DNA from 2 places in the Leuconostoc fallax genome. Region 1 is predicted to be linked to the other one. Evidence: riboswitches for the same ligand, from Rfam matches in the RefSeq annotation. Region 1 holds a riboswitch; the other holds the start of a gene.

Region 1 (5,600 bases):
AATGATTAAAATAAGCGGGGGAATTGACTTGATTGATATACTTAATTTTTATATTATGGGATAATAATATATTTTGATTATCAGCATTTATCATGCAAATTATGAGGATGACAATGAAATACAAAACAGAACTTGGTGCAACAATTAAAGATGTTAATCGACAGACAAACAAGGTTTTCAGTAAATCTTTTTATAAAATGCAAGAATTTAAAAAATTTTTGTTGAGCGGTAGCCTACTTGGAACAGCAATTGGTGTTGTTATTGGTGCAAGTTTTTCTGGCTTTGTTAAGGCGTTCGTTTCATTGATATTTGGTATTTTTTCTTTTTTGACGACCGCCATTTTTGGTAAACAGCATGAGATGAAGTGGCATATTATTCCCCTTGAAGAATTTTTACAATCACTAGGTTCGTTACTTTTAATTGCTGGTGCAGTATTTTTCTTTCTACAACTTGTTAATAATATTTTGGCAAAAGATAAGACCGAACGATTTGGATATGATGCACGTTTAGAGGAAATATCACAACTGCATCAAGAGCAAAAAGAAACAAATGCATTATTGAAACAACTTATTGAACAAAATCAAACAAAAGGTGACTGAATGATGGTGCAGTATTTAAGAAAAAGTACATTAACAGATCTACCAGAGATGCTTGCTATTTATGCAGCAGCAAAACAATATTTGCATCAGCAGCAGATTGACCAGTGGCAAGATGGATATCCAGATGAAGAAAGTATTAAGGCCGATATTATACAACAGCGTAGCTACGTACTGATTTGTGACACACGTATTGCAGCGGTAGGTGTTTTAGCAACACAAGGGGATCCGACTTATGCAGCAATTGATGGACAGTGGTGTTCTAGTTCCCATCAAGCTTATGTTGCAGTACATCGAACGGCGGTATCTGAGCAGTTTCGCGGTCAACATTTAGCGCAAATACTGATGAGTTCATTAATGACGATAGCGTATCATGATGGTTTTAAGGATATTAGAATTGATACACATCCTGACAATTTGGGGATGCAACATGTCATTCAAAAAAGTGGTTTTGACTATCGTGGTATTGTATGGCTCAATGGTGATTCAGGAAATAGCCGTAACAAAAGATGGGCTTATCAAATTGTATTACCATAGATATGTCATTTTCAGTTGACGGCAGGTTCTTTTTTGTATAGACTTACTAAATAATAGCTTGAGAACTAAATAGATGGATCAACATGAACTATCAACCTTTTACTGACATTAAGGGCCTAAGAAATAGCTGATAATAGCTATCTCTTCGGCTTTTTAAATTGCTCATGAGGATGAGGTAATGTGATAAGAAAGGACAATGAAGCGGACAATATTGTTTAGTGGATTTTAATATGAGGTGAAGTATGAAGACGAAGCAGTGGGCAATTGGTATTTTAATATTAAGTAATTTTTTGATTTGTCTGGGGATCAGTATGGTCATTCCAGTCATTCCGTATATCAAAAATTTATTACATTTAACAGCAACGGATATGGGAATTATGAATGCTTTGTATGCCTTTGCTCAATTTTTGGCTTCACCACTAGTTGGCCGTATTTCTGATCGTATTGGGCGTAAGCAGATTATTATATTTGGCTTGTTACTATATGCAATATCAGAGGTGATTTTTGCTCTGGGAAATACGTTGGCAATGCTAAACATCTCAAGAATTGTCGGGGGTATCTCAGCAGCTATGGTCATCCCAACATCAATGGCCTTGGCTTCTGATTTAACAACGATGAAGCAACGCGCTAAAGTGATTGGTTGGTTATCAGCCGCCTTTAGTGGTGGCTTGATTTTAGGTCCTGGTATTGGTGGCGTACTGGCACGCATTGATTATAAATTACCTTTCTGGGGCGCAGCAGTTTTAGGGTTGATCAGTGCCATCGTAGCATTGACGGCATTATCTAATGCACCAATTTCTGAAGATGAAGCACAAGCACAGAATCAAGGTCCCCAATTAGGTAGTTGGGCGGTTATGAAGTCATTTCCGACATCGCTGCTTTTATTATTCTTCATGATTTTAGTGTCATCCTTTGGATTAGCTGGTTTTGAAGGCGTATATAGTATTTATGTCAATAGTGTGCATCATTTTGACTTAGATGATATTGCGATTGTGTTAGTTTTAAATGGTATTATTTCGTTGATTGCCCAAGTTGTGTTCTTTGAACCGTTGGTGAATCGTTTTAAAGAAAGCCGAATTATTCAGTTTTGTTTCTTTTTCGGTTTTATAGGCGTTGTCTTAATTGTTTTTGTTCATGCGAAGTGGTCCGTTATCGTGGCTACACTAATTGTCTTTACTGCATTTGACTTGTTACGGCCAGCAATTACAACCTTGATTACTAAGATGGCGGGTCGCCAACAAGGTCTGGTGAGTGGTATTAACATGTCATTAACGAGTGTTGGTAATGTTGTGGGGCCGATTATGTCGGGGATGCTACTAGATGTTAATCAGCATTATGCTTACCTTGTGGTCGCTGTTATTTTGCTCATTTCGTTCTTTATTGCGTTTTCCATTCGTGACAGACGCATATTTGCGCACTAATTTCACTTTGCTTTTGATGTTGTGACATGATAAAATGCTATTGATATCAAAGAGGTTGCGACTGACAACAGTAATATTATTGAGTGAACCAATCACGCAGAAGTAATATGAAAGGGGAAGTTGCCGAAAGTATGAATTGGTAGTTCATATTTGGGCTAATCGTTAATAGCGGTTGGACTGTCACAAGTGATTGTGGTGCGCTTTGCTAAAAACGTGAACAACGATTTTGGTAGCCTCTTGATGAATGCAAGAGGTTTTTTTATTGCCCTTTTTGACAAAACTTAAATAAAACGTATGCATCGATCATACGTCATAGGAGTAACAATGAGTGAAAATAAAATGAAACGTGGACTGAAAACACGTCACGTTTCCATGATTGCATTAGGCGGTTCAATTGGAACAGGATTGTTTGTTGCCTCAGGTGCAACTGTAGCCCAGGCTGGCCCAATGGGTGCAATGGTAGCCTACATTGCGATGGGCGTCATGGTTTATTTCTTGACAACAAGTTTAGGTGAAATGGCGACTTATTCACCAACATCTGGTAGTTTTTCTGATTATGCCGGCCGTTATGTTGATCCAGCATTGGGGTTTGCAATGGGCTGGAACTATTGGTTTAACTGGGCGATTACCTTAGCTGTTGATATCGTAGCTGTAGGATTGGTGGCTAATTTTTGGTTCCCTGATATACCGAGCTGGATTTTTTCATCTACCGCTCTGGGTCTAATTTTTCTTATTAATCTATTCTCAGTTGGTGCTTTTGGTGAGACAGAATTTTGGCTTTCCATGATTAAAGTGATTACAATTATTGCTTTCTTGTTAATGGGTGTTGCGACAATATTTGGTGTGATTCATTCAAATATCGATGTAATGAAAAATTTGAGTGTTGGACAACACGGGTTCGTTGGTGGTTGGCAGGCAGTTTTGTCGGTCTTCATACTAGCTGGTTTCAGTTTCCAAGGTACTGAATTAATTGGTATTACTGCTGGTGAAGCACAAGATCCCAATAAAAGTATTCCCAAAGCCATTAATCAAGTTTTTTGGCGGATTTTACTATTTTACATCTTTGCGATCTTTGTGATCAGCGCCTTGGTCTATTATCAAGATCCACGTCTATTAAGTGCTTCAACAGAAAACATTGCAGTATCACCATTTACAATTGTCTTTAAGAATGCAGGTATTGCCTTTGCCGCCAGTTTAATGAATGCAGTGATTTTAACATCAATTATTTCGAGTGCAAATTCTGGTTCATATGCCTCAACACGTATGTTATACGCAATGGCGTTGAAGGGTGAAGCACCTAAGATTTTCGCTAAAATTTCAAGTCGTGGTGTGCCGGTCCCAGCACTTATTATGACAACATCTATTGGATTATTAGCTTTTGTGGCTAATGCTAAAGGTGGCGCCGTAGCTTATACTTGGTTAGTGAGTGCAAGTGGATTAACCGGTTTTATTGCTTGGGTTGGTATTGCAATTTCACATTATCGCTTCCGACGTGCTTATATGAAGCAGGGTAAGCGCCTAGAAGATTTACGATATAAGGCAAAATGGTTCCCCTTTGGCCCATTACTTGCTTTGATTATTTCAATCGGTGTGATTGTTGGTCAAGATCCGCATAGTTTTACGACGCTTAACCTTGAAAAGATTGGCTTAACTTATCTGAGTGTGCCATTGTTTATTATTTTGTATGTCACATATAAGATTCGGCATCGTACCAGATTAATTAAATTAGAAGATGTTGATTTAACACCACAAGGACATGACTAAAGTAAAAAGCATAACAGCGCAATGCTGCTATGCTTTTTTTTATTGACCTTTTGTATTTGTAAACGTTAAACTGTAAATAGATTAAATGAAGATTAAATGGAAGAGGCATATGGCTAACAAGCAAGAATGGATTGAATATTTTGAATTAATGCATCATCGCCAACCAACAGCGGATGAAATTTTGGCAGCAATTGAAGCGGGTGATATCAGCCTTAGTCATTCAAAAGTGGCTAATAGTGCGACAACACAACGTGAGCTTTCTCAGGATGTGAATCATGCTTATTCAACAGCTAAACAGCATGCAGGTAATTATTTTGTATGGCTAAAGGATCGTATGATGATGCCGTCCAAGCATGCAATGCTAGACGAGCAGTTCTCGGCTACCTTTTTATGGATCACATATGCATTGGCAAGCTTAGTTGCTGCGTTAACTGTTTGGAATTTTTGCCGTCGTATTGTCAATGCGGCTGCAGCAACAGTTGGCTCCTTTACTGGTACCAGCGATAGTTTGGTTCATGCTGCTAGCCAGTATTTAACATCGGGATTATTAATGCTTTGGATTACATTTGCATTGATTTATTTTGCGGGAGTGCCAATACTAGCCTGGACAACTAAAGTCACTTATCGCTTTTATGATGCGTTGATGCGCTATCTTAATTGGTTTGCGATTGTATTAGGTATTAATATTGTTGCTTTTATTGCATCGTTTTTGATACCGATTACACCGTCAACATTAAATAGTTTAGATAATATGGATAGTGCGATTTATTTCTTAATTGCAACTGTTGGACTGGTGACATTCTTGCTGACTTTAAGTAGTAGTATTTTGGCTATTGGTCAATTTACTTTAGTTAATGCGGCCAACAAGCTTGAAGGCAAAGTTGATACGTTATGGTGGCAATTATGCCAACAAATTGGCACAGGTATCTTAAGTTATTTGATTATTCGTTTTATTGTGGCACCAATGTTTAAAAGTTTGTTTGCAGGATTGGATTTCTAGGAGAATCAAATGACGACAAAAGAAGAATGGCTTAACAACTTTAAAGCAGAGCATGGTCGTGAACCGACAATAGAAGAATTTAGTGCGGCTAAAGCACAACAGTTTAGCACACAAGAACGCGATGATCATCATACAAATGATATAGCACAACAATGGGCACAGCAATTTGAGCAAGAAAATGGTCGACGACCATCAATGCAGGAATTTTCAGCGGCTAAACAGAATGATTTTCAAAAAACAACATCACAAGCTACTGAAAAGCAATCAGCAACAATCGTCTCA
Region 2 (5,600 bases), on a different contig from region 1:
AATATCAGCCGTCATTTCTTCGCCGTTAATATAAGCTTGCGATTGCGTCATTAACTCCTGCCAAGCAGTTTGACCCGCACCAGAAGCGGCCTGATAAGTAGAAACAATCACGCGCTTCAAGCCAAATTGTTGCTTGATTGGTGCCAAAGCAACCACCATTTGAATTGTTGAACAATTTGGATTAGCAATAATACCATGATGTTGATACAAAGCATCCTCATTTACCTCAGGAACCACCAATGGTACCTGATCATTCATCCGCCAAAAACTAGAGTTATCAACCACCACAGCACCGCGCTTCACAGCTTCCGGTGCAAATTTTTTCGACACCGATCCACCACCTGAAGCCAAAACCAGATCAATACCATCAAAACTCTCTGGTGTTGTTGCTTCTACGACAATATCTTTTTGCTTAAACTGTAAAGTTTTCCCAGCCGAGCGCGTTGAGGCTAACAATTTAATTGATTTTACCGGTACATTGGATTGTTCTAATTGTTGGATTAATCGTGTGCCTACAGCACCGGTTGCACCCAAAATCGCTACATTGTATCCTACTTCTGCCATGATTTTTCTCCTCTATTATCTTTAATCTACTAATATACGATGTAAACGTTCTTGGAAGCCGGTCACAATTTCCCAAGGTGCTAAATCAGCATGCGTCGCCACGTCTTCAAGCGTATTTTCTAATGCACCATCACGGCCAATAAACGTTACTGTCGTCCCGAGTGGATATTCTCTTGGTAAACGAATCATGAGTTGATCCATCGCGACTTGTCCAACAATCGGCACATACTGGCCATCGACAATGACATTAAATCCCATCATCTTTCGTAACCAACCATCGCCGTAACCAATGGGTACAGTGCCAATCCACTCATCATCGGTGGTTGTATATTTATGAGAATAACTGATACCCTCTCCTGCTGGTAATTGCTTCATAAAATTAATTTCGCTACGCAATGTCATCACAGGTTGTAAATCCTTGCCATCATTGAGTTCGCCACGTGATGGTTCCATGCCATAAACGACCGTACCAACGCGCACAACATCATGTGGTACTTCGTCAGCATGATACATTGCCGCACCGGAATTAGCCACATGATAAAATTTAGGGGCTGGTAATCCGTCCGTTAAGGCATGCCAACGTTCTAATTGCTTATGAAAATACGCAACTTCACTAGAATCGGATTCTGAAAAATGTGTAAACAAACCAGTATATTCGAATTTATCTTGATGTTGCTGCAAATAATCTATCGTCTCAGCAAGCGCATCACGATCTCGAAAACCAATGCGCCCCATACCCGTGTCGACCCCAATTGATACCGCTAAACGTTGTTCACCACTCAAATTCTGCGCTGCGGATTTTAACCAATCAAGTGAGACAACTGTTGTGATAATATTTTGAACCGCCATAAGCTCAGCTTGTTCTGCTGGCGAAATGCCTAGAATTATAATTGGCGCAGTAATTCTGGCATCGCGTAATGCCAAGGCTTCATCCATCAAGGCTACGGCTAAGCCATAAGCCCCGCCAGCAACAGCTGCTTGGCTAACTGGTACTAATCCTAAGCCATAACCATTTGATTTCACCGCTAAAAATAACTTTGTAGCGCCCGCTGTTTGTTTGACAACTTCAATATTGTGCTGGATAGCACTTTTAGAAATTTCGATGCGTGTCGGGCGTGTGATTGCTTCAACCATTATTACTCCTCAAAATTTTTATAAAAAAACCATAACGGCTCTTGGCAGTTATGGATTCTACATCATCATCGAACTGTCATAGCACCCCGCTAACGCGACAGTCTGCTAGTTATTCACTAACAGCCCAACAACTCGATCCTACAGTATCGGTGTTTCGGCTACATCCCCTTTATCCCTGTTTCACCATGTCTGTAAACATTCCACAGGATACTCATGTCAGTAGCAACCTCTATGATTTTAATCTGTTTTTATTATATTTTAATTAGATTTAGATGTCAAACACGATGACCAAAATATATGAATTTTCTTAATCTTCTTGCTTATAACTTAATGCAGCAACGTTTAATTCTTTATCAACTAATCCTGCCGTAAATGATGATTCGTGACTGACAACGATCAGATTACCTGGGAATTTGCGCAAAGCTTGTTTCAAAGCTTGTTTAGTTTGTTCATCCAAATGATTCGTTGGCTCATCCAAAATCATGAAGTTGCTGGGAACCATTTCCATAATGGCAAGCTTAACCTTGGTCTGCTCACCACCGGATAGTTGTTGCATCGGCTTCATCGCATTTTCTGCGTTAATACCAGCAGCAGCTAAACGCGTACGCAACGCCTTAGGCTCCATCGTCGGAAAGCGATCTTGCATTTCTTGTAGTGGTGTCTTTTGATCATTATCCCATTCCAAATCTTGATCAAAGTAATTAATCTTAGCTGATGGTGAAAATTGTGCTTCACCACCAAGACTAGGAATAACACCCAAAATTGACTTGATCAACGTTGATTTACCCGCACCATTAAAACCTTTAAAGGCAATTTTTTGATGCGTTGTAATACTAAACGTTACGGGTTCAAGAACTGGTGTGACGTATCCAACCGATAGATCAGTTACTGTCAAAGCATTGGCAGACTGACTTTCCACATAAGGAAAATTAAATGAAGCCTTCAAATTTTCAGATGGTGGATCAATTTTATCCATTCGCGCCAACATCTTTTCACGCGAACGCGCTTGCTTTGAAGTACTTGCTCTCGCTTTGTTCTTCGCGATAAACTTTTGGGCTTTATCGATTTCAGCTTGCTGTTTTTCATAAGAACGCAACTGTTGTTCCGTACGTTCTGCCTTTTGGCGCATCGCCTTTTGAAAACTACCACGATATTTATTGATTTTACCAAAGGCAACGTCAATAATTGCGTTAGTGACCTTGTCTAGAAAATCGAAATCGTGCGAAATAATCATTGCTGCACCTTCAAATGATTGCAAGAAATCCTGTAACCATTCAATATGAGAAACATCTAAATAGTTGGTTGGTTCATCTAAAATGATCACATCATCGTTTTCCAAGAGTAACTTTGCCAAAATAACTTTAGCACGCTGCCCACCAGACATCTCTGCCAAGACACGGTCACGACCAATGGCTTCTAATCCCAATCCCGTAATAACACGTTCTATTTGCGTATCAAGTTCGTAGAAATCTGCTGCATCCAATTCTTCCTGCATTCGTGCTGCGCGTTCTAAAAGCTTATCGTCAAAAGTGTTACCATAAGTTGCATATAACTCATTCATACGTGCTTGCTTATCGTACAAATCTTGATAAGCAGTGTGTAAAAAGTCAACGAGTTGCATTTCTTCTGGAATTTCAGCATATTGATCTAAATAACCAATTTTCAAGCCTTTTTGCCATGTTATTTTACCTGATAAAGGTAATTCTTGGCCTGTCAAGATCTTGATAAGTGTTGATTTACCAGCGCCATTTTGCCCAACAATGCCCATATGTTCATTGAGATTAAGGGTAAATTCAGCGTCTTCATATAATGTTTTTTCTGCGTAGGCCATTGATAGGCCACTTACTTCTAATAATGCCATGTTCCCATTGTACCCTATTTTCCAGCTGATACCGTAATGTTTTTCATGAAATTTCAGATAACATGACATGGCTTCATGCTACAATAAATATATTATGAAACCACGTAAATTAAATCTCAAAACAATTCCAGCTCGTAATATTGATCGCGCCTATCGCTTTTGGCGAGATGTCTTTGATTTACCGCAGTCCGGACATGAATCACAACGCCATTTAACAATTGATGGCCAAGATATTCAATTTGTTGTTGGAGAACCCACTGCTGATATTGAATTACTTGTCCGCGATCATCAAGATGTTCTCAAAGCGCACTTGCGTAATAACTTTATTCAAATCGTGCATAGCGATACACGTTTCAACCACAAAATCGCCTTTCAAATCTACGATTCAGAACATAATTTAATCACAATTGAAGCCAATCAATAAAAAGGAGCAGATTAACTGCTCCTTTTTATAAGGAAATAAATATACTAAAGTACATTAACCCCGCACCCACAAGGACAAAAACATGCCAATAAACATGACCCATTGGAATTTTGGGAACCAAATAGAAAATCGTGCCAAGAGAGTAAACAATACCACCAGCTAATAATAACCAGAAAGCTGTATGCGATAAAATCCCCCACAATACTGGCATAGCTAAAATAATCAGCCAACCCATGACAAGATAAATTGTTACCGATACCCATGGCCACCGCCCAACAAAAAATAAATCATAAGTCAGGCCAGCAATAGTTAATGCTAGAATGGCACCCCAAATACTCCATCCAATCCAATTCCCCAGCAGTAACCATGTATAGGGGGTATAGGTGCCTAAGATGACAAGATAAATTCCAGCATGATCAAAAAATTGAAATACTTTTGCAGCTTTTGTAAAAATCAATGAATGAAATAATGTTGATGCCAATAAAAAGAAACCAACCGTACCAATATAGATTGCAATGGCAACAACTTCAAGAACACTAACTGGTTCTCTGAAAATATGTAATATTAACGCTATACCACCAATAACCGCCATAATAAATCCCAAGCCGTGCGTGACAGCATTGAGCACTTCATAGACGATCTGATATGTCTTTGATCGTTTCATCGTTCTGTTCACCGCCTCAACCAATTTACTATATTTTAACCTATTTCGATAGCATTATGCAGTCAACCATTATCTAGCATGTGCATTAACTGACATCTACGCACATTTTGATAGTGTACCTTGCTATACTAAATGCATTGTGCATTATACTAATTTAACAGAAAGATCATAACTCATCATGAAAAAAGCGTCCGGTCACAGTCCATTGTTACTCTTGAGTATCGTTTTTGTTGCGGCAAATATGCGTTTGCCTATCACATTGATGCCACCGTTGCTTGATACAATTAAGCAAACCTTCCATATTCCAACTGCTTTATCTGGCCTCTTAACAACCATTCCGCTATTAACTTTTGCCATCATGTCACCCTTCATTGCTAAACTAGGAAAACGCTTTGGCAATGAAGTTATCATCTATATTTTGTTAATTGTTCTTGCCATTGGTAGTGCTGTTCGCATTATCCCCGATGTGATTGCTCTTTTTTTAGGTACATTATTCATTGCCATTGGTATTGATGGCGGTAACGTCTTAATACCAGCTGTTATTAAAGATCATTATGCCCATCGTACCGAAGCAATCACCGCAATTTTCACAATGTCAATGCTTATTGTGGGTGCCTTGGGTACTGGTTTAGCTGGTTGGCTGATTGCACGAACAACATTGTCATGGACATTAGGGTTACTCTCAATCATTGCCATCATCAATTTGATCCTTTGGTTCCCCAATTTACACTATCGTCAGACTCAGAACATATCGACAACCGCCACAGCAACCGCAGCACCCGGAGATTCCCCTTCTGTTTGGCGATTACCGACAGCGTGGTTAATTACGTTATTTTTCGGTCTGCAGTCACTTGTTTTTTACTCTTTACTCACTTGGTTACCTAGTATCCTAACAACGCAAGGCTTTTCTACAATTGAAGCTGGTAATATCGCGACCATCATGCAAGTTGGCA

What was found. A riboswitch is a leader RNA that binds a small molecule or an ion and turns the genes downstream of it on or off. The one in region 1 is predicted to bind lysine.
Region 2: another riboswitch for lysine. It lies ahead of alr (alanine racemase); the one in region 1 lies ahead of C5L23_RS01230 (amino acid permease).

The regions. Positions count from the first base shown of each region.
Region 1 is NZ_PUFI01000005.1:122,922-128,521, forward strand. It holds gene C5L23_RS01215 (MscL family protein) at 114-599, shown strand; gene C5L23_RS01220 (GNAT family N-acetyltransferase) at 600-1,133, shown strand; gene C5L23_RS01225 (MFS transporter) at 1,376-2,554, shown strand; lysine riboswitch at 2,596-2,765, shown strand; gene C5L23_RS01230 (amino acid permease) at 2,879-4,318, shown strand; gene C5L23_RS01235 (hypothetical protein) at 4,428-5,318, shown strand; gene C5L23_RS01240 (zinc ribbon domain-containing protein) at 5,328-5,600, shown strand, end outside.
Region 2 is NZ_PUFI01000009.1:90,442-96,041, reverse strand. It holds gene C5L23_RS03295 (aspartate-semialdehyde dehydrogenase) at 1-564, opposite strand, end outside; gene alr (alanine racemase) at 586-1,698, opposite strand; lysine riboswitch at 1,770-1,938, opposite strand; gene C5L23_RS03285 (ABC-F family ATP-binding cassette domain-containing protein) at 2,006-3,559, opposite strand; gene C5L23_RS03280 (VOC family protein) at 3,654-3,983, shown strand; gene trhA (PAQR family membrane homeostasis protein TrhA) at 4,009-4,647, opposite strand; gene C5L23_RS03270 (CynX/NimT family MFS transporter) at 4,826-5,600, shown strand, end outside.